Regions from separate parts of the Saezia sanguinis genome, predicted to be linked through region 2. Evidence: predicted binding sites of a transcription regulator. Region 2 holds the regulator's gene; each other region holds the start of a gene.

Region 1 (5,797 bases), on a different contig from region 2:
TGGGTGAAGGCTTAGTGCTGGCTTCTTCAGCGAAAAACATTGTAGTTGACAATGCTACCAATGGTTTCACATTCAACCAAGGTTGGTCGAACGGCCCGACTGGTACAATCAAGTCTACCCGCAATGTGACAGAGGTTAATCTTGATGGAACTGGTGTCATTACGATTAAAGGCGACTCTACTCGTGTAAATGGTATTGAGTTAGTGCTGTCTCCGTGGGATAACGACGGTGCGCTGCAGACCGGCAGACTGCCTGTTGGACGTATTGCTTGGTCATGCCACAGCTCTACCAACGCAACTGCCCCTAACCAGTTGCCGCCGGAATGCCGCTTTACCACTGCAACAGCACCTGCTGCATCTGGTAACTAATCATATCCATCTATATGGATTAAAAATGGGGTCTTCGGGCCCCATTTTTTATTTTGAATGTTGCAATTTTGATTGAATTATTAAGCGTAAAATGTACCGCTGAATCCTGAATGAGTATTCCGTGCAAAAATACGAAAAATCTCAATTGAAAGATGAGCAAACGGTATCCTCAGCGGTTTCCGCTTGGACTGGCGTTGCGGGTATTTTCGGGCTTCTTGCTGCACTGATCGTTGTTTATATTGTCCGGCCTGGTTATACCATTGCGTGGCTTGTTTTGATGGGAAGCGCAACTGTGCCTATGCTGTTTGCTGAATATTACAGGAACCGGCAGTGGAAAAGTACGGCCACCGCTCCTGGTTCTTTTACTTGCCAACAGATATTGGGCTGGAAAATTCGTGGGCTGCTATTTGCAGGCTTGATCTGGGTGGTAACTTTAGCTGTATTTCAGTTTGCAAATATGGCAGTTACTGCAACATTGTTGGAATTTTTGCCCTGGTTGGGGCCGTTGTTGCTGGGGTACCTGTTTTTTTACCTGATAAGAGTCCGGAGTGAAGATTGGGAGCCCGGAACCTTACTGTCTTTAGGCTATGCGCTGGATCAGCAGGGATACCGGTGGGGGGTATGGAAAGATACAGCGCGCAATCATTTGATCAAGGCGTTTTTTCTACCCTTGATGATTGATGCTTCGTATCTTTGGCTGGTCATGTTTTATCATGATCTGGAGCGTGGCTTTCAGATCGCATGGTATTTTGTGCCGATGGCACTTCTGTACCTGATCGATACGGTTTACGCAACAATTGGCTATATGTGTAATTCGCATCGTCTGGATACCCATATCAGATCCAGTAATCCCTACTTGCTGGCCTGGGTAGCGGCTCTGGTCTGTTATCCACCTTTAATGTTCTTACGCGAAAATGCAGGTCTTATGCTATATACCCAAAATGGCTCGGGTACAGGGGGCGCTCCATGGATGGTTTGGTTTGAGCGGGGGAGCCCCCTGTTTTACAGTTGGGGCGCCGTTATCGTTGCATTGACGGTGATTTACGCATGGGCAACAGTGATTTTCGGTATCCGGTTCAGCAATTTGACCAACCGTGGCATCATTACCAATGGTCCTTACCGTTACTTTAAGCATCCGGCTTATCTGGCCAAAAACCTGTCATGGTGGTTTTTGTATGTTCCCTTTTTAAGCATGGCTTCGGGTTGGCATACTTTGCAGATGGTGGGGGCATTATTTGTGACCAACATGATTTACTGGTGTCGAGCCAAAACAGAAGAGTGGCATTTGATGCAGGACCCGCAGTATCAGGCATACTCGAAATGGATTGCTCGCAATGGTTTGTTCGCCCGCGTGAAAAAACTTTTTCAATGAAAAAAACCAGACTGACTATTTTATTGATGCTTCTGAGTGTGGTTGCTGCCGGTTGTTATTGGTATCAAGGTGGGCCATTACCGTTGAACTGGGAGTTACGCCGCTTTGCAATGCTGTGGCACCTGGATGGTATGATGCTTGGGATTCGACATCCTGATGGACGCACAGAGCATATCGTGATCGGATACCATGCCCGCAATGGCGAGGAAAAGGTGCTTCCTTTGACGGAAAATGAACCAATGCGCATTGCCAGTTTGTCCAAGCCGATCACGGCGATGACTATCCGCTGGATGGTGAAAAAGGGGCAGTTGCAGTTGGACGGAAAACTGGTCGATTTATTGCCTCAACTTGACTACTCCCGGGACGAATACTATCGGCAGATCACGGTAGCTGACCTATTGCGACATGTAGCAGGATTTAGCGCCCGCCAATCGGGTGATGTAGTGGTAACGGATAACGGTTTGGTTTCATGCGACCAAGCTATCCATAAAGTGCTTGAACGAAAACTTGATGATGTGCCCGGCAGCCAGATCGAGTATGCAAATATTGGCTACTGTTTTTTAGGCAAAATCATTGAAAGCAAAGCCGGTCTTACTTATGAGGATGCGGTGCATGCTATGCTGCAGGATCGTGGCGTTTCTGCTGAAAAACTGACCATTACCGGAGTGGCGGCAACAGCAGGCGCAGTGCCTTTTACAAGCAGGGAGGAGTTGCAGGGAGCTGCTCCGGTTGGAGGCTGGTCTGCTGATCTGGATACTCTGCTGGCGATTTATGCACTGGAACTGCCTCATGTCAGGCAAATTGCTGTTCCGCCGTTACGAGCGGCATACACCCAGAGCTATTATGGTCTGGGATGGCGCATTTGGCCACAAAATGATGGCAGCAACCAATTAACGCATTATGGTGCATTTCCACCGTTGCATTATAGTTTTGCGCTTATTTTGCCGGATGGAACGATTGTTGTTGCTTTTGTGGAGGGGCAGCTGTGGAACTACAGCGAGGCTTTTTCGGCATTGAAAGGTATATTAAGCGAAAGGTTGTAAATCCATTGTTTTCAAAATATTCTGGCATGATTTTTGCTGTTTAATGTTAAGGAGCAGCTTGATTGCAGCATAGTCAACTTGCACAGCAGTACAAGGATAAGTTGGATGAAAAACGAAATGGCGTGGACAACACAAAAAGGTTTTCAAAATGGGTTTACCCTGATTGAGTTGATGATTGTTGTAGTCATCACAGGAATTTTGGCTGCCTTTGGTTTGATTATGTATCAGGATTATGTGGTTCGTACACGCTTGGGAGAAGGGCTGATGCTGGCAAGTACGGCCAAATCGTTGGTAGCAGAGAATGCAGTTAACGGCATTAACCCTTTAGATAGCCGATGGCAGGGGTTTGTTTCGACGAGGAACACCAGCAACATTTCTATTGATGGTCCCACAGGCGTAATCACCATTACCGGCTCAGCCCATGCCCAAAACATTCAATTACTATTGACCCCGACAGGGAATAACGGCCCTTTGGTGGCTGGCGTTATTCCGTATGGGCGTGTCAGTTGGACATGCACTGAAGCCACAGGATCTGTGTCTCAGAATCGGTTGCCCTCCGATTGCCGTTAAAAGTCAGAGGATGTTTTGTGCCCGCTATGCACTAAAAAGGGCTATCTGTTTTTTGTTTTATAGCAGTTCTGCAATCAGTTCAATCTCCACACAAACTCCCATAGGCAGTTGGGCCACACCATAGGCGCTGCGGGCATGCTGGCCTTTTTCTCCAAATACTTCTCCCAGCAGTTCCGAGCAGCCGTTGGTCACCAGGTGGTGTTCGGTATAGTCTGGTGCGCTGTTAACGAGGCTGACCACTTTGACGATACGTTTGATTTTATTCAGGTCCCCGGTAGCGGCATGCAGGGTTCCAAGCAGGTCAATGGCAACGGCGTGTGCAGCAAGTCTGCCTTCTTCTGTGCTCATGTTTTTACCCAGTTGCCCTACCCACGGTGTACCTTCCTTTTTGGCAATATGGCCGGAAAGGTAAACCTGCTTGCCTGAAATGGCATAGGGGACATATGCAGCCGCCGGTGTTGCAACACCGGGAAGTTTGATGTTCAGTGCATCTAGTTTGTGGTAAACAGACATGTGTTTTCCTTTTCAATAAAAATACGGAGAGAATTGCCCTAAACTTTAACCCATGGAAGCAATTTGTGCAGCATGGCTGGTGGGTATCGCATGGCAGTTGGGCCAGGCCCGGTTATGGGGCGCAGAAATTTACCTGGTGCTTTTTCTGGCTGCCGGAGCAGGTCTGGCATGGATGGTTTATGCCTGGCGTCAGAGTCTGTACGCCGTGCAGGGCCGGTACCGGCGCTGGGGCCAGCGTGTGTTGGTTTGGGCATTATTGGTTTGCATGGGCTTTGCCTGGGCCGGCTGGCGGGCAGCACACAAAATGGCAGATGCAATGCCGCCGGGGCTGGAGCGGCAGGATATTCTGGTCGAAGGCGTGGTGGATACGCTGCCGCAATTGCAGTCCGGGCGCTGGCGTTTTACGCTGGAGGTTAAAACTGCGGAGTTGAATGGTGAACCGGTTCAATTGCCTGCCAAACTGCAATTAAGCTGGTATTTCAGCACGTCTGCCGCGAATGGTACCAACGATGCCATGCCCGATATCCACGTTGGGCAGCATTGGCGCTTTGAAGTGCGCCTGCGCGCACCCCATGGCAGCATGAACCCGCATGGTTTTGATTATGAACTGTGGCTGTGGGGGCAGGGTATTGGCGCAGTAGGGTATGTGCGGACTGCTAAAAATGCGGCTACGCCTCAGTTGCTGGCTGATGCTCAGGGCTCCTTGGTGGAACACTGGCGGGAGCAGGTGCGGGGCAAAATCATGCATACCGTGCCGGATGCACGGCAGGCAGGCCTGCTTGCTGCGTTAACCCTGGGAGACCAGCGTGCCATTTCCCGGGATGACTGGCAGATATTTCGTACCACTGGCGTAGCGCATCTGGTCAGTATCTCGGGGTTGCACATCACGATGATGGCATGGCTGGCGATGTGCCTGATCAACTGGTTGTGGCGGCGCAGTGTACGTTTGATGTTGTGGCTGCCTGCGCATACGGCTGCTGCCGTAGGCGGGTTGTTGTGTGCAGTCTTGTACGCATTGTTTGCCGGCTGGGGTATTCCGGCACAGCGCACGGTGCTGATGCTGGCAACGGTGGTGTTGCTGCGTGTTGTCGGAATACGCTGGCCATGGTACACCGTGTGGTGTTTTGCTGCGGCAGTTGTAGTGGCGGCAGATCCTTGGGCATTATTGCAGGCGGGATTCTGGCTGTCGTTCATTGCAGTAGGCGTTTTACTGGTACAGGCAACAGATGGTATTGACGGGCAGAAACAGTTGGAGCGGAAGAAACAGAATTCGTCGCTAGCACAGCTTGCCTTGCAACCCTGGTGGCAGCGTTTATGGAAAAGTATATGGCGAAGTTGCTGGCAACTGCTGGTGGTGCAATGGCGCATTTCAATTGCACTGGCACCGTTGACATTGCTGTTGTTTCAGCAGGTTTCTGTGGTGGGGCTGGTCGCTAATCTGTTTGCAATTCCATGGGTCACTTTTGTGATGGTGCCTCTGTCGCTGCTGGGTATGGTATGGCACCCGTTATGGCTCTTTGCTGCGTGGGCCGCCGATGTATTGCTGGCGGTTTTGCAATGGCTTTCAGGTTGGACATGGGCGGTGTGGAGCAGCGCCGTACCGCCATGGCCGGTGGGCGTTGCTGCTGTGCTGGGGGCGGTTGTTCTGGTGCTGCCAACATGGCGATGGCGTTACCGGCTGCTTGGCTTATTAATGCTTATTCCTGTATTGGTTTGGCAGCCAACCCGGGTTGCGCGAGGTGAGTTTGAGGTGATTGCGCTGGATGTTGGGCAGGGGAGTGCGGTGCTGGTGCGCACTGCCACACATGATCTGCTATACGATACCGGCCCTAAATATACTGAAGATTCAGATGCCGGATCGCTCATGGTGGTGCCCGCTTTGCATGCGCTGGGCGTGCATTTGGATCGTGTGGTGGTCAGCCATGTGGATG
Region 2 (5,797 bases):
TGGAGAAAAACCGCAGACTATGGAAAAACTGTGAACGCAAGCTCAACACCAGCTTACAGTTTGTCCTTATGGCTTTCCTTACGCTACTACTTAAAAGATCGTGAACAAGTTCTAAAGGTATTTTTTTCTCGATTCTGGCTTCTGCACTGTTTGGCGGGCTCTATTACTATGCCTCTTTGCTGCAGCCGCTGAGCGGGCAGGAAGTGATGGGGTGGAGAATATTGTTCACGCTGCCCATGGTGACGTTATTTGCGGTTGCCGGTAAAGAGTGGACTCTGGTGAAGCAGGTGTGGCAGCGGGTGAAAAAAACGCCGGCTTTTGCCGGGGTGCTGGTTCTGAATTCGTTTTTACTGGGCATTCAATTCTGGCTGTTCATGTGGGCGCCGATGAATGATCGCGCCTTGCAGGTCTCGTTAGGTTATTTTCTGATGCCTCTGGTGATGGTACTGGTAGGCTACTTTGTGTATGGCGAGCCGCTTTCCTGGCTGAAGAAGCTGGCAACTTTGCTGGCAGCCGTCGGAGTGGTCAATGAGTTTTTTTATGTTGGCGGCATGGCGTGGGAAACGCTGGTGGTTGCACTGGGTTTCCCTTTGTATTTTTTTATGCGGCGCCGTTTCGATGTGAACCACATGGGCGGGTTGTGGTATGAAATTGCATTGATGCTGCCCTTATCTGTCTGGTTTGTCATGCATGGCGCTCTGTCATGGGAGGTGCTGGCGCAAAAGCCTGCGCTGTATATTCTGATTCCGTTTCTGGGGGTGTTAAGCACGACGGCATGGGCTTTTTATGTGGTAGCCAATAAATTGCTGCCATTCAGTCTGTTTGGTCTGCTGGGCTATCTGGAACCGATATTGCTGGTGGCGGTTTCGTTGTTGCTGGGGGAATCAATTCACTTGCGTGAATGGCCCACCTATATTCTGATATGGGCCGCAATTGTGGTGCTGGTGTTGGAAGGGGGCAAGCATATGGTGATGCAAAAACATACCCGCGCGGCCCGCTGATGTTGGCAGCAAGATGTGTATAGTAGGTGGAAAACTGTTTTCTGTTAAAACAGATCAAACAGCACCATTTACACGGCTTTGCGCAGATTGGCGGGGGCAATTTTCAGCCCTTCGCGGTATTTGGCGACAGTGCGGCGTGCAACCTGTATGCCCTGCTCAGCGAGCATTTTTGAAATATCGTTGTCAGACAGCGGCTTTTGCGAGTCTTCCTCGGTGACCAGTTGTTTGATCAGCGCACGTACGGCAGTACTGGATGCGTTGCCGCCGGTCTCGGTAGACAGGGATGAGCCAAAGAAAAACTTGAGTTCAAAAATGCCAAATGGCGTCAGCATGTATTTGGCGGTTGTGACGCGAGAAATGGTTGATTCGTGCAGCCCCAGTTCGTCGGCAATTTCGCGTAACACCAGTGGACGCATGGCAATTTCGCCATGGGTGAAGAAATTTCTTTGCCGGTTCACTACTGCCTGAGAAACACGCAGAATGGTTTCAAAACGCTGTTGAATGTTTTTGATAAACCAGCGGGCTTCCTGAAGGCGCTGGTTCAAGGCCTGGGCGCCATCGTTGCCTTTATGTCCACGCAACGCCTGGGCATAGATATCATTGACACGGATTTTGGGCATGATGTCCGGATTGAGCGTGGCCTTCCATTGGTTGCCCGATTTTTTGATAATCACATCCGGGATGAGCACCGTTCCTGGTGAACTGGCAAACTGGCGTCCGGGCTTGGGGTCCAGCGTTAAAATGAGCTGATAGGCACTGCGTATGGTTTCTTCATCAAATCCGGTGATAGCCGCCAGCTTGCGGTGATCTCGTTTGGCAAGCAGATCCAGATGTTGCGTGCAAATGGTCAGCGCCAGGTCTTTTTGAAATGAGTCTGGCAGTTGTTTAAGCTGCAGGCACAGGCATTCGGACAGGTTGCGGGCACCGACACCTGCCGGGTGCATGGTTTGCAGCCAGTTCAGCGCGCATGTGAGGCGCTCCAGCATATCCTCATGTTCAAGCTCGTAGTCAATGTTGTTTTGGCGTGAAGAGAGTAACTGGTCGGTGATATCGGTCAGATCGTCGGCCAGATAGCCGTTTTCATCCAGGGATTCGATCAGAATGTACAACGCAGCTTTGTCTTCGTCGCTGATATGCAGTGTGCGGGCCTGCTGCATAAGGTGTTCTGTCAGCGATACATTTTGTGAGGCCCATTCCAAAGCGTTGGCGGTTTCCTCATCATCTGGCTGTGCGTTGCTGTTGGAAACGCTGTCTCCCCAGTCCCGGCTGTCTGACCAGTCCCATTCATCGTCGCCGTTGGAGCGGTTGTCGAGTTCCTGGGGCTGTGACCAGTCCATTTCCGAAAGTTCATTGCTGCTGGAAGCGCTGTCAGAGGAATCACCGGTGCTTGCCATGTTATCTGCCGACGCTGGTGCCAGCGGCAATTCATTGCCGGATTCCGGGCCGTCCTCTTCTAAAAAAGGATTGCTCTCCAGCATGCTTTCAACCTCCTGCTGCAATTCCAGCGTGGAGAGTTGCAACAGCCGGATCGACTGCTGCAATTGCGGTGTAAGCGCAAGGTGCTGTGAAATGCGTAGCTGAAGGCCCGGTTTCATCATGGTGCTTGACGACCTTGCTACATGCGGAAGTTTTCGCCCAGGTATACCCGGCGCACGTCAGGGTTGGCGACGATTTCGTCAGATGTACCCTGGGTCAGGACTTTGCCTTCACTGATAATGTAAGCGTGATCGCAGATGTTCAATGTTTCCCTTACGTTATGATCGGTAATCAGCACGCCGATGCCGCGTGCTTTTAAAAAACCAATGATGCGCTGGATTTCAATGACGGCAATCGGATCAATCCCCGCAAAGGGTTCATCCAGCAAAATGAAATGGGGGTAGGTGGCGAGTGCCCGCGCAATCTCCACGCGTCGCCGTTCACCACCGGACAGTGCCAGGGCGGGGGAGTCACGCAGCCGGTCAACGTGGAGGTCTTGCATCAGGCGGTCCAACTCTTCATCAATGCGTTTGCGTGAAAGGCTTTGCCCGTCGGCATCCAGTTGCAGTTCGAGCACCGCGCGGATATTTTCCGAGACACTGAGTTTGCGGAAAATAGACGCTTCCTGCGGCAGGTAGGATAACCCCATGCGGGAGCGCTCATGGATCGGCATGCGGGTGATGTCCCGGTCGTTGATCATGATTTTCCCGGCATCTGCACGTACCAGACCGACAATCATGTAAAACGAGGTGGTCTTGCCTGCGCCATTGGGGCCTAACAGGCCCACAACCTCGCCTGATTCCACAGCGATTGAAACGTCTTGCACCACGGTGCGGGCACCGTAGGTTTTTTTCAGCCCTGTCGCGTCGAGTTTTGCCTTCGCCACTTGGGAAGCGGTGTCTGGGGTTGATGTGGAAGATGTGGTTTTGGTTGCAACCAAACTCATGTCCAATCCTTCGGGCGGGTTAATCGTTTGGCTCAGGGGTTAAGACCATGGTCATGCGGCCACTGGCAGAGCTGCTGTTGGGACCGCTTTCCACGGTGAAAAAGCTGGTGGTGTCGTTATAGGTAATGACCCCGCCGGAAGACTGGTCCCAGAGCTCGGTACCCCGGTAACGCCGAATGGTCGCATCGCCAACGAGCTTCAATGTGGTGGTACGGCTGTCATATTCCAGGCGGATGGCTTCGCCTTCGATATATTCATTGGTGTTGTCACGGTTTTGCCTGAAATAGGCTCTGTGCTGGGCCGAGCCAATGGCAACGCCGAGCTGGTGCCCTGATGCCACCTGGCGGACATCCATTTGTGCGGCGCGTATGGTCAGTGACCCCTGCGAAGCAACCACATTACCGAAAAAGCGGCTGACTTTATTGGCATTGTCGTATTGCATGCGGTCCGCCTCAATGTGGATGGGCTGTTTGGCATCATCATTGGCGGCCCAGGAGGAAAAGGACATCAGGCATAACAGCGTGATAACAGGTATCTGCTTGGCTGCATATATGAAAAACCGTGAGAAAACAGTCTGCATAATTATGTCCGGCATGAAAATTGCATTAAACAACCCCTATCTTACTTGATTCTACAGGGGAGCGGTAATCATCCAGCAGAGAGCAGGAGGTTTTCTATCGGCTTGGATGAAATAGTCAAAAACAGTGTAAAGAAAGAGAATATGACAACCCGGAAAGGCAGGACCAATAAAAAAGCCGCCAAAGCGTATCGCGTTGAGCGGCATTTTCTATGGTAAAACCAGAAAAAGGTATTAGCTGCCCATAGAGGCTTTAACACGGGCGATCAATGTTTCAGCGACACGCAGTGCCTCTTGAGAGGCGCCAATGGTCCAATACTGTCCCCCAACGCCGATGGCCGGAGTTCCTTCAATGCCGTAGGCTTCCACCAGTTGATTGGCACGCTGAACCTTGGATTGCACACCAAAAGATTCATAGACTTTCATGGCTTCGTCGGCATTGATGCCATGAGCCGCAAAAAACGCGCGGATCGGTTTAGGTTCAATCAGATAATTTTTCTTTACCTGAACCTCTTCAAACACGGTGTCGTGCAGATCCAGCCGGTCGAGCGCTTCCAGCGTGTAATAAATACGGGCATGGGGTTCCACTATGGAGCGGAATGATACGGGAACGCGCTGAATGTAGGCATCTGCCGGTGCTTTGGCAGCCCAGGCGTTGAAGATGGATTCAAAAGCAAAACAGTGGTTACAGCTGTAGGCGAAAAATTCAATGACCTGTACTTTGCCAGCCGGTGCATCGTTGGGCAAAGCGGGCTTAACCAGCCAGAAATTCTTATTCTCCTGCAGAGCGACTTCGCTTGCTTGAGCCAGTGGGCTCATTAGCCCGGCTGTTATTACTGAAACTCCGGCGACGAGCCCTTTTGAAAAATGTCTGCGTTGCATGATCGTTGTTTTCCTATCTCTTATCTGCGAATGACCTTTGGAGTATAGGCAGTTCACATTAGTTCATATGGTGGCAGTGATTTGTTACTGCTGTACCAGTACGATGGCGGCATCAATGTTGTTGCTGGCCAGATTACGCTGTGCAATGCTGGCGGCTTCCCGGGTGGAGTAAGGGCCAAGGCGTACACGGTGAATCGTTCTGCCTGCTGCGGTTACCTGGCTGATGACAGCCTGGTTGCCCAGCAAAGCCAACCGGGCACGTTGTTGTTCGGCTTCGGTTGGGGAGGCAAAAGCGCCTGCCTGCACATAAAACTGCATGTTGGCTTCGGGGGGCGGGGTATTAGGCCGGCCTTCTGGCGCTACGGTTGTTGATGGCGCGACGCGTTCGTTGCCTGAAGGCATGGCACCACCCAGCGCAGCAATGGCAACCGGGTCATCTGTGGTGGCAGGGGCCGGGATCACGCTGTCTGTTGGCGTTGTTGCTGTCTCAGGCAGTGGCGGGGGTGTCTGCTGCTCGGGCGCGGCAGGCCCGCCTTGGGGCTGCAAAGAACGGTTCGGATTCCAGTCACTCGGTACCTGGAGCGGCTCCTGCTGAGAATAGCGGTCGGCAAAGGGGACCGGCGTTTTGGTGATGTAAAACGCCACGCCTGCCGCAATAATCAGGCCCAGTACCAGCCCGAGAATAAAGCCGATCAGTGAAAGTCCGCGCTGTTGAATCATGATAGAAGTTGATTGCATAGTAAAGATTGCCCTTATGATACTACATCGTTGCGACTCATTGATTCTGGCGCACCAACGCCCAGCAAGGCCAGGCCATTTGCCAGTACCTGGCGTGTGGCGCTCAATAATGCCAGACGGGCCAAAACCAGATTGGCGTCCTGGACCAGTACGCGTTCGGCATCATAGTAACTGTGG
Region 3 (5,797 bases), on a different contig from region 2:
AACCGAAAAACGTGGTTGATGCGGCTTATTTGTCTGCTTTTTTGGCTGTGCTCATGTTCAGGTTATTTTGCGGATGGATTTGTATCGTAACCGCTTTTGATGTGAAGCGGTATGCAAATTTTAGCCTTTGACATAATTATATTTTTATATATAATATAAATAAACATAATGTATTTTGATGGAGTGTTGATGTCAAAAGCTGAAACAAATTTATCCGTTTTATCCGACAGTACTAACCGCACTGACGTGTCTAAAGAAATGCGTGCCCACGCACAAGAGGCGTGCGCCTTGCTGAAAACGCTGGCCAATGAAGACCGGCTGATGCTGCTTTGCCAGTTGGTTGCCGGCACTTACCATGTGGGCGAGCTGGAAGCGCTGCTGGGAATCCGGCAGCCTACGTTATCGCAACAGCTGGGCATATTGCGTAAAGAAGGGCTGGTGCAGACGGAGCGCAAAGGGAAGTTCATGTATTACAGCATTGCCGAAGGTCATGCATTGCGTGTGATGCAGACCTTGTGGGAAATTTTCTGTGCCAAAACGGAATGATTCAGGCAAAAAATATTCCACGGACCTGTGTTGTTGTGTGATTTTAAAAAAGGTGTAGAAGCACCTATCAGTTTAAATAAAAGGATGATTTATGAGTAGGAATGTGTGCGGAATTGATCGCATCTGGCGTATTGTTTTAGGGGGGCTGCTGGTTGTGTTGACGCTGACTGGCGTTATCGGCTGGTGGGGCTGGATTGGGGTTGTGCCGATTGTGACGGGCAGCATTGGCTGGTGTCCTTTTTATATGCCTTTCCGCTTCAGTACCTGTAAAGGCCGAAGAGGCTGAGGCGTTTTGAATATTGAAAGCAGTGGTTCAATAAGCAAGGAATTAACATGGATAATTATTTTCAGAATCTGACACGGGATATCAATAAAAATCTGGAAGCTTTTCGCAAGGGCCAGCCTGATGTCATGAAAGGGTTTGGCGCGCTGGCACAGGCTGCGACAGCCGATGGCGCACTGGATGCGAAAACCAAGGAGCTGATTGCCCTGGCCTTAGGAGTGGGGGCGCGCTGCGATGGCTGTCTGGGCTTTCACAGCAAGGCACTGGTAAAGCTGGGAGCCACGATGGAAGAGGTTCAGGAAACATTGGCAATGGCGGTGTACATGGGCGGAGGGCCGTCCCTGATGTATGCGAGCAATGCGCTGGCGGCGTTCAAGGAGTTTTCTGCCTTGCAGCAGGCTAAATAACGGTTGATTTTTGACTGTGGCTTCATCAGCATGGCATTGCGTTTCAACATATCGTTGTGCCTGAAAATTGCGGATAGCAGAGTTTTCAAGAAGCCGGCGGGCCCACACTGCAGCTTGATAATGCAGAGGGGGGCCTTTTGTGTTTTCAGGTAATATACAATGATTTGGTTGGCTGACTTTAAAGTGGATATTTCATGAGCACTGATCTTGCACCTGTGTCGCAGGCGGTTAAAAACTTCGGTTTAATCCTCATTGGCGATGAGCTGCTTTCAGGGCGGCGCGCTGACAAGCATTTTCCGAAAGTGATTGAGTTATTGGCCGAAAGGGGGCTTCAGCTAAGCTGGATGCACTGTGTCGGGGATGAGTCGCAGCGTATCATCGAAGAGCTTCGATGGGCTTTTGAGAGTGGCGATATTGTGTTCAGTTGCGGCGGTATCGGGGCGACGCCGGATGACCATACCCGCCAATGCGCAGCACAGGCGCTGGGTGTGCCGCTGCGCCTGCATCCGGATGCCAAGCCTTTGATTCTGGAGCGTGCGCGTGAAATGGCACAGGAGCGGGGTTATGCATTCGATGAAAATGCGCCTGATACATTGCAGCGGCTGAACATGGGGGTGTTTCCTGAAGGGGCAAGCATTATTCCCAACCCTTATAACAAGATTCCCGGTTTCAGCGTACGCGATGTGCATTTCATGCCGGGGTTTCCTGTCATGGCCTGGCCGATGATTGAATGGGTACTGGATCATTATTATGCAGGCCAGTTGCAGCCCATAGCGCATGCGGAACGTTCCATCATTGTCTACGGTATGGGCGAGGCTACGCTGACGCCACTGATGGTGCATCTGGAAAATGTATTTCCCGGTGTCAAGATATTCAGCCTGCCCAGTGTCAACCATCCGGTGCATGGTGCGCACATTGAATTGGGCGTTAAAGGTGCGCCGGAACTAGTGAACCAGGCTTTTATGACGATGTTGTCTGAATTGAAGGCCTTACCTGTGCGGTTAGGCCCTGAATTGGTTCAAAAGCACAATACAGGTGCGTAAAATCAATATTGCACCAATATGGTGCGAAAATGTGCTGCAAGTAGATGTCTTTCGTTATGCTTTGGCCTGAATGCCCCGTGTGACATTACCGACAAAAGGGATAATGCCATGGTGGCATGGTTTCTGCTTTGCTTAAAGGTATTGATAGCGTGATGGACACGCAATATTTTATTTTTCCAGTCAAGGAGAGGTTGAAATGGCCAAGACAGTCGCAGACGTGATGAAGCTCATCAAAGAAAATGAGGTTAAATTTGTAGACTTTCGCTTTGCGGATACACGGGGCAAGGAGCAGCACGTCAGCGTGCCGATTTCGCACTTTGACGAGGATAAGTTCGTATCGGGCCATGCTTTTGACGGTTCGTCCATTGCGGGCTGGAAAGGCATTGAAGCATCAGACATGCTGCTGATGCCCGACCCTAATACCGCCAATATTGATCCCTTTTACGAAGAAACCACATTGTTCATGTCGTGTGATGTGCACGAGCCGGGCGATGGCAAGGCTTATGACCGCGACCCGCGCTCACTGGCACGGCGCGCAGAGGCTTATCTGAAAGCGTCCGGCTTTGGCGATACGGCATTTTTCGGACCGGAACCTGAATATTTTATTTTTGACAATGTGCGCTGGGGTGCGGACATGTCTGGCGCATTCTTCAAGATTGAAGAGTATGAAGCGCCCTGGAATACCGGTGCACAGTTTGACGGCGGCAACAAAGGACACCGTCCAACCGTGAAGGGCGGGTATTTCCCGGTTGCGCCAGTGGATACCACGCAGGATTTGCGTGCTGAAATCTCGCTGATTCTAGAGTCCTTGGGTATTCCGGTTGAGGTGTTCCACCATGAAGTGGCTGGTGCTGGGCAGAATGAACACGGCACCAAGTTCTCCACCCTGGTAGAACGTGCCGACTGGACCATTTTGCAGAAGTATGTGACTTTCAATGTGGCTGCTGCCTATGGCAAAACAGCGACGTTCATGCCTAAGCCTCTGGTTGGCGATAACGGCTCAGGTATGCATGTGCACCAGTCGATCTGGAAAGATGGCAAGAATCTGTTTGCCGGCAACGGTTATGCAGGCTTGTCTGATACCGCGTTGTACTACATTGGCGGTGTGATCAAGCATGCACGTGCACTGAACGCCATTACCAACCCGACCACCAATTCGTACAAGCGTCTGGTGCCTGGGTTTGAGGCCCCGGTTAAACTGGCCTACAGCGCACGTAACCGTTCGGCGGCGATCCGTATTCCTTATGTGGCCAGCGAAAAAGGCCGCCGTGTAGAGGTTCGCTTCCCGGATCCGATGGCTAACCCCTATCTGGCATTCTCTGCGTTGCTGATGGCCGGTCTGGATGGCATTGAGAACAAGATCCATCCCGGAGAGGCTGCAACCAAAGATTTGTACCACCTGCCGCCGGAAGAGGATGCCAAGATCCCGACAGTGTGCCACAGCCTGGATGAAGCCTTGGGCTATCTGGACAAGGACCGTGCTTTCCTGACCAAGGGTGGTGTGTTTACAGATACCATGCTGGATGCCTTCATTGAGCTCAAGATGGGTGAAGTTACACGCATGCGCATGGCAACGCATCCGGTTGAGTTTGACATGTATTACTCGCTGTGATGATGAACAAGCGTTTATGCTGCTGATGAAATGCAGCACGAAAGCAGCCCTTCAGGGGCTGCTTTTTTTATATATGGCACAAGGCGGGCACGGGATAAAACACCACGAAACGGCATATCGTATTAGAATGAAACATTGATATTGTCTCTGAAATGGGGTGATCAGTTATGCGTAAGATTTTCTGTTACCTGGTGTTATCCAGTGCCTTGATGATGGCTTCACATAGCTGGGCCCAGCAAACCTGGCGCTGCCCGGGCAATGTCTATACCAACGATTCAACGGAAGCCCAAAAAATCGGGGATTGTAAGCCGCTGAACAGCGATACGGTGACGGTGATTCCCGGACCGGAGCCTTCCCAGACCCAGAATGGGAGTTCCAATGCTGATGCGGATGCGGAACGCCAGCAGAATGCAGGTCAAGAAGATGCACTGAAGAGCCAGATGCGCGCAGCGCTGGAAGCGCAACTGGAGCAGAAAAGGCAAGAGCTGGATAAGCTGCAGGCGGAGTATAACAATGGTGAGCCTCAGCGTATGGGGCCAGAATTCCGCAATTATCAGCTTTATCTGAACCGGGTCGAGCGTTTAAAGAATGAGATCACCCAAAAACAGCAGGAAATGCAGCAGATTCAGGAGCAGTTGTCCACGCTCTGATTGAGGGGGCGCTTTTAGAAAAAGCGCCATTGGGCACAGCAACGAGAATGCGGGAAGTGTGCACATTTTGGCACCGATTTATCCCTGTGGTTTTGATGAATCAGCTTACAATGAAAGTCTATTGTTGACATAACATCTTTTCCGACATGAAAAAAGTTTTTATTTTGGGCGTTATTTGCCTTGCTATTCAAGCCGGTTCTGTCAGTTGGGCGCAAAGCAGGGCTTGGCGCTGCCCCGGAAACTATTACACCAACAGTTCTGAGGAGGCGCGCAAGATTGGCGGCTGCACCCAGTTGGACGATAGCAAGATTACCATCATCAATCAGGGTGGCAGCAGCGGTGGCGCCAGCAGGCCGTCCACCGGGGGTGGCTCTACCGGGACTTCTTCTGGTGGTGCATTGCGGGTGGATTCATCAAGCAACACGTCAACAACTCCAGCACCCAGGCTGGTGACGCCGGGCGAGCAGCAAAGCCGTGATGGTGATGCACGCCGGCTGCTGGAACTGGAGTTGAGTAACAAACAAAATGAGCTGGCGATGCTGCAGCGTGAATATAACGATGGCAAGCCAGAGCGTTTGCTCAGCGAGGCGCAGGATGATACGCAATACCAGAACCGGGTGGAGCGTTTGAGCAGAGAGATTGAGAGCAAGGTGGCAGATATCAATGCCATTCAAAATGAGCTGAATCGCCTGAGATAATTTAAATCAATTGACGCGGCTGCAAAATGCAGATGGTTTGGTAGCCGCGATTTTCGCAGCACTATGCCACCACCTTACGACTGTTTCGATTTGCTGGCAACGATGGTGATGGTCATTCAACCGGATGGCAACGTGCTGCATGTCAATGCCGCATTTGAAGATGCCTACGGGCTTTCGGCCCGTGTTATGCCGCAGCTTAACGTGACTGATTTGCTGCACGATACGACTTTGCAGCAGGTGTTGCAGGCGGTGGCACAAAACAAGGTCAGCAGCAGCCAGTTTGAAGATGAGTTGAAACGGCCTTTGGGGCAGTCAAACCTTCCGGTTCAGGTGATCATCGGACATTCGGGGCATGAAAACGAGCTGGTTGTGGAGATGCTGGCCATTGAGCAGCAGACCCGTTTGGAGCGTGAGGCCAGGCTGCTGGAGCAGTCTCAAGTTAATAAAGAGCTGATCCGCAATCTGGCGCATGAAATTAAAAATCCGCTTGGCGGTATCCGTGGTGCAGCCCAGTTGCTGCAAATGGAGATGAATTCGCGTGAATTGATCGAATATACG
Region 4 (5,797 bases), on a different contig from region 2:
CAGATGGTCAGCACCCCACGGGTCGCCGAAAATATCGAAACCGCACTCAGGCTGTTGCAAACCGCCGCACAAGGGGGCGCTCAGCTTGCCGTTTTACCCGAATATTTCTGCGCCATGGGATTCAAAGATCATGACAAATTGCAGTATGCAGAATACGAAGCAGACCTTCAGCATGGCCCGATACAATCGGCATTGTCCAAAGCCGCTAAAGATTTAGGCATTTGGATTGTGGGGGGAACCATCCCCCTGCGCAGTGAAGACTCCTCTGAGTTGGTGCGCAGCAGCAGCCTGGTCTATGACCCCAAAGGCGAGCTGGTGATACGCTATGACAAAATTCATCTGTTCCGTTACGACAACGGTTCAGAACATTATGATGAATCCACTGTTCATGAAGCAGGCACCACCACCAAAACATTCACCATGCCAACAGCGGACGGTGCCACACTGAAAATCGGCTTAAGCGTTTGCTATGACCTGCGTTTTCCAGAGTTGTACCGCCAGTTATCGGCTCCCGGCAGCATGCCCTGTGACCTCATGCTGATACCCTCGGCATTCACTTACCATACCGGCCAGGCACATTGGGAAATTCTGCTGCGCGCACGTGCGATTGAAAACCAGTGTTACATCCTGGCAGCCGCACAGGGCGGAATACACCCGACCGGGCGCCGGACCTGGGGACACAGCATGATCGTCGACCCATGGGGGCAGATATTGTCAATGCAGGCCGAGGGTGCCGGCGTTATTTTTGCAGACATGGATCGCCAGTATATTCATACCATCCGCACCCAGTTACCGGCACTGAAACACCGCATGCTGGTGGACTAAGCTGCCCGCAATGGCCTACCCGTGAGTTTCAGCCGCATCACAAATTCATAAAAAAAGCCCGGCATGTGCCGGGCCAATATCCATCTCAGAAGAGATAGCGTAGACAACTGATACTAATCGCGGTAGGCCACTTCGCCATGCAGCGCCAGGTCCAGCCCACTGCGCTCGGCCTCTTCGCCAACGCGCAAACCAACGATCATGTCCGCGATTTTATAGGCAATGAAAGCCACCACTGCGGACCAGGCAATCGTTACCAGCACGCTTTTCACCTGAATCCAAACCTGTCCGCCCATTGAATACGTTTCGGCATCCAGCGGATATCCCCCTAAAGCAGGTGCAGCCAGAACACCGGTCAGAATGGCGCCAATGATTCCGCACACACCGTGCACGCCAAACACATCAAACGCATCGTCAACACGCAACATGTGTTTCAAGCCATTTACCCCCCAGAATCCGGCAGCACCTGCAATCAGGCCCAGGACAATAGAACCCATCGGGCCGACAAACCCGGCGGCAGGCGTGACCGCAACCAGACCCGCTACACAGCCGGAGGCAGCACCCAGCATGGAAGCCTTGCCCCGCAGCAGCCCTTCCACAGCCAGCCAGGAAAGTGTTGCCGCACTGGTGGCTAAGATGGTATTCAGAAACGCCAGTCCAGCGCCACCATTGGCCGCAGTGGCCGAGCCGGCATTAAAACCAAACCAGCCCACCCACAGCAGTGCTGCGCCCACCATCGTCAGCGTAACCGAATGGGGTGCCAGCACTTCTTTCCCAAAACCAATGCGTTTTCCCACCAGATAGGCGCCCACCAGGCCCGCAACGCCCGCATTGATATGCACCACGGTACCGCCTGCGTAATCCATCGCGCCGTCCTTTGCCAGAAAGCCGCCGGGACCCCACACAATATGGGCAATCGGCACATAACAGAACGTGAACCAGATCACCATGAAAATCAGCACCGCAGAAAATTTCATGCGTTCTGCAAACGCGCCCACAATCAGCGAGCAGGTGATGGCGGCAAATGTCAACTGGAATGATACAAACACCAGTTCAGGAAAAGCCCTGCCAGCCAGAGAATCCGGTGTAATTCCAAGTAAAAATGCTTTACTGAAGTCTCCAAAGACCGCACCTTCTGCACCAAATGCCAGCGTATAGCCATAAATCGCCCACAACACGGAAATCAGCGAGAACGTGGCAAACACCTGAATCAATACCGACAACATGTTTTTTGCACGCCCAATACCGCCATAAAACAAAGCCAGACCGGGAATGATCATCAAAATCACCAGCATGGTGGAAGTCAGCATCCATGCTGTATCACCACTGTTTAATACAGGAGCCGCCTCCTGCGCACTTGCACCGGTTGCAAACACGCTCAGCAAAGCACCCAATCCCACTAAAGCACATCGTTTATTCATCATGTCAATCCCCACTTCCATCACAAAGCGTCTTTACCCGTTTCACCCGTTCGAATGCGCACGACCTGCTCCAGGTCGTACACAAAAATTTTGCCATCACCAATCTTGCCGGTTCGGGCAGCCCCCTCGATCACTTCAATGACCTGCTCCAGCATGTCAGAGCTGACAGCCGCTTCAATCTTTACTTTCGGGAGAAAATCAACCACATACTCGGCACCCCGATACAGTTCGGTATGTCCCTTCTGGCGGCCAAACCCTTTGACTTCGGAAACCGTAATTCCCTGCACACCCAGGTCTGACAGCGCTTCCCGAACCTCGTCGAGCTTGAATGGTTTAATGATGGCGGTGATCATTTTCATCATAGTGATCCTCGTTTGTTGAAATGCACACATACTTCATCTGCTTCTTTCTGAAGGGCATTCCGCCGCTGAAAGCATAAGAGGCGTTAACCTTCAAAAAGATATTCTGAGTATCGTTTTGCAGAAATCATGCCAGCCTGAAATTTCACCTTGCCCAAACGCCCGTGTTCTTTCTTTATCAGAATGTGCGTGAAAATGAATCCAACAGTTTTATCTGTGTTGCAGACGTTAAAATCAGATATCTCCAATATGTTGCAATGCACAAATCATGTGCATGCCACTCACACAAACCTCCCAGAATTGGTGCAAACATGAGTCTTGCAATCCTCCACAGTCGTGCAGTTATTGACATTCAGGCACCTGAAGTCACCGTTGAAGTTCATTTGGCCAACGGCTTGCCCAGCTTCACATTGGTGGGCCTGGCAGATACAGAAGTCAAAGAAGCCCGGGAGCGTGTGCGCTCGGCACTGATCAATAGTGGTTTTGAATTCCCCAGCAATAAACGAATAACCGTGAATCTGGCTCCGGCAGACCTTCCCAAAGATTCCGGGCGGTTTGACCTGCCGATCGCGCTCGGCATTCTGGCAGCATCAAGGCAACTAGACTCCGCTGTTTTCGACGGTTATGAATTTGCTGGCGAACTCTCGCTGGGGGGCGAATTGCGCCCGATCCGAGGTGCCTTGAGCATGGCACTGCAGCAACACAAACAGCAGCAGCGCGCCCTGATACTGCCTGCCCACAGTGCACATGAAGCCGCGCTGGTCACCCATATTGAGGTTTATGCGGCCCAACATCTGACAGATGTGGTGCAGTTTCTTATTTCTGGATGCCGTCAAGATATGGCTTCAGACGCTTCGGCCTCGGTCGGATGCACCCGCATACAACCAGAGCATGCGCCGATAACACCAGACTATGGCATTGACCTGAGCGAAGTGCGCGGACAAACGACCGCCAAACGGGCACTGGAAATCGCCGCTGCGGGGCGGCACTCTTTACTGCTGGTAGGGCCGCCAGGCACCGGCAAATCGATGCTGGCGCAGCGTTTGTGCACCATTTTGCCAACACTGAGCATTGAAGAGGCGCTGGAAACCGCAGCCATTGCCAGTGTGGATGGCCATCTGGACTTAAAACACTGGCGCCAGCGGCCTTTCAGATCGCCGCATCACTCATGCTCTGCCGTCGCACTGGTTGGTGGCAGCATTCCCCCCAGACCAGGTGAAATTTCTTTGGCACACCATGGCGTGCTTTTTCTGGATGAATTGCCCGAATTTCCGCGCAATGCGCTGGAAGCACTGCGTGAGCCGCTTGAAACCGGTGAGATCACCATCGTCAGGGCGGCTCAGCGGGCACGGTACCCCGCCCAGTTTCAACTGATTGCTGCCATGAATCCCTGCCCCTGTGGCTACCTTGGCGATACCACACACCATTGCCGCTGTACACCAGACCAGATTGCCCGTTACCAGAATAAGCTTTCCGGTCCGTTTCTGGACCGCATTGACATGCAGGTAGAAGTCAGCGCTTTGCCTCCTTCAGAACTGATGCGCCCTTCAGCAGCAGAATCCAGCGCCCATATTGCTGCACGTGTCACACAGGCATTAGACATTCAAATACAACGGCAGGGCCACACCAACCACAAGTTATCCGGCAAGCAGCTTGACCATGCCTGTAAGCTCAATTCAGCGTCTGCTCAATTTTTGCAACGCGCAGCCACGCAACTGGGCTGGAGTGCGCGCAGCTTTCACCGGGTTTTGCGTGTTGCACGCACCATTGCAGATCTTGCACAAAGCCAACAGGTTGCAACAGAACATTTGTCCGAAGCCATTCAGTACCGGCGTGCACTGCACATCCGAAATTGAAATGCTGCTGGCGGATAAAACCCATCCTTTGCAGAATCATCCGGTCACAGCACCAGAGTTTTACACCTCGGGAGGAAACGCCTGTGATGACAGGCCAGTCATGGCTTTTAATCGTGTCCAGTCAAAACCAGGGCCAGGGTCTTGTTTTCTTTCCGGCGCAATATGTTCGTGCCCTGCCACCCAGGTAATCGGATAGCACTCACACAGCGCCCCAATCAAGGCAGAGAGTGTTTCGTATTGAAAATCCTCAAACTGCAACCCTTCCAGTCCTTCCAGTTCGATTCCGATAGACCAGTCATTGCACTCTGGCCGCCCCTGCCAGCAGGAGCGCCCGGCATGCCACGCCCGCTGGTTGCACGAAACGTATTGTGTCAATACGCCATGACGGTCTATGACAAAATGAGAAGAAACCGTTGTTCCACGGATTTTTTCATAATAAGGATGTGCCGACCAGTCCAGTTGGTTCAAAAACAGGGCATCAATTGCACCGTTACCAAAAACCCCCGGCGGCAGGCTGATGGAATGGATCACCACCAGTTCCGGCAGCACACCATCAGGCCGCTGCCCGAAATTGGGTGAACGGGTATGTTTGGCATAACGATACCAGCCGTCCTGCCAAAGTATCGTGTCAGCAGGCATTATCGTTATCCCTGGACTCCGGCACATCAATCCCCAAACGCTCCATGCGATAGCGGATCTGCCTGAGCGTTAAACCCAACTGAGCAGCAGCGGCTGTACGGTTAAAATTATGCATCTCCAATGCACGTACCAGCATACCACGCTCAATCTGATCGAGATGATCGCTCAAATTGGTTGGCAATGGCTCATCAGAGGAACGGATAGTCGCGCCAGCAACCACGGCCGACGCAACCGGCAGAGACGGCATATTTTTCGCTTCGGCTAAAACATGTTCGGTCATCTGTTCAGCCTGTGCGACAGGTTCCGCCGCAGATGCTGAACCTGGGGCGTGTACCAAAGACAAGTCTTCTCTTGTAATCACAACCCCGTTGCTCAAAGCCACTGCACGGTGCAAAATATTTTCCAGTTCACGCACATTCCCCGGAAAACCATAACTCATCAATGCCTGCAATGCTTCGGGCGTTAATTTGGGTGGCGCTGACAAGCCTGATTCACGGCATATTCTTTGCAATATGTATTGGGCAATTTCCTCAATATCCCCCTGCCGGTCTCTCAAAGGAGGCACCAGCACTTCAATGACATTCAGACGGTAAAACAAATCCTGCCGGAAGCGCCCTTTTTTGACCTCTTCAGCCAGCTTGCGGTGTGTTGCGCTGATAATGCGGACATCCACCGCCTCTTCGATATTGGCTCCCACAGG

The links. The regulator sigma-54, encoded in region 2, starts transcription at its own class of promoters, with help from an activator protein. The targets are predictions, from matches to a motif close to TGGCANGNAANCTGCTTT.
Region 1: AACY98_RS14160 (pilin) is a predicted target of sigma-54. The motif match lies at 2,806-2,823, and genes of this name have one in related genera.
Region 3: glnA (type I glutamate--ammonia ligase) is a predicted target of sigma-54. The motif match lies at 2,392-2,409, and genes of this name have one in related genera.
Region 4: glnK (P-II family nitrogen regulator) is a predicted target of sigma-54. The motif match lies at 2,720-2,737, and genes of this name have one in related genera.

Annotation. Positions count from the first base shown of each region.
Region 1 is NZ_CAWUGC010000019.1:121,683-127,479, reverse strand. Features, by position in the region: gene AACY98_RS14175 (pilin) at 1-368, shown strand, start outside; gene AACY98_RS14170 (isoprenylcysteine carboxylmethyltransferase family protein) at 826-1,740, shown strand; gene AACY98_RS14165 (serine hydrolase domain-containing protein) at 1,689-2,783, shown strand; gene AACY98_RS14160 (pilin) at 2,889-3,353, shown strand; gene AACY98_RS14155 (RidA family protein) at 3,411-3,866, opposite strand; gene AACY98_RS14150 (DNA internalization-related competence protein ComEC/Rec2) at 3,919-5,797, shown strand, end outside.
Region 2 is NZ_CAWUGC010000017.1:202,414-208,210, reverse strand. Features, by position in the region: partial or broken gene AACY98_RS12685 (IS5/IS1182 family transposase) at 1-104, shown strand, start outside; gene rarD (EamA family transporter RarD) at 120-1,001, shown strand; gene AACY98_RS12675 (RNA polymerase factor sigma-54) at 1,070-2,599, opposite strand; gene lptB (LPS export ABC transporter ATP-binding protein) at 2,617-3,423, opposite strand; gene lptA (lipopolysaccharide transport periplasmic protein LptA) at 3,443-3,931, opposite strand; gene AACY98_RS12660 (thiol:disulfide interchange protein DsbA/DsbL) at 4,235-4,819, opposite strand; gene AACY98_RS12655 (SPOR domain-containing protein) at 4,967-5,602, opposite strand; gene argS (arginine--tRNA ligase) at 5,635-5,797, opposite strand, start outside.
Region 3 is NZ_CAWUGC010000012.1:221,355-227,151, forward strand. Features, by position in the region: gene AACY98_RS07810 (ArsR/SmtB family transcription factor) at 259-546, shown strand; gene AACY98_RS07815 (YgaP family membrane protein) at 638-832, shown strand; gene AACY98_RS07820 (carboxymuconolactone decarboxylase family protein) at 880-1,236, shown strand; gene AACY98_RS07825 (competence/damage-inducible protein A) at 1,431-2,279, shown strand; gene glnA (type I glutamate--ammonia ligase) at 2,476-3,891, shown strand; gene AACY98_RS07835 (hypothetical protein) at 4,059-4,541, shown strand; gene AACY98_RS07840 (hypothetical protein) at 4,688-5,239, shown strand; gene glnL (nitrogen regulation protein NR(II)) at 5,303-5,797, shown strand, end outside.
Region 4 is NZ_CAWUGC010000014.1:111,315-117,111, forward strand. Features, by position in the region: gene AACY98_RS08935 (carbon-nitrogen hydrolase family protein) at 1-825, shown strand, start outside; gene AACY98_RS08940 (ammonium transporter) at 939-2,243, opposite strand; gene glnK (P-II family nitrogen regulator) at 2,264-2,602, opposite strand; gene AACY98_RS08950 (YifB family Mg chelatase-like AAA ATPase) at 2,914-4,458, shown strand; gene ampD (1,6-anhydro-N-acetylmuramyl-L-alanine amidase AmpD) at 4,519-5,097, opposite strand; gene AACY98_RS08960 (sigma-54-dependent transcriptional regulator) at 5,087-5,797, opposite strand, start outside.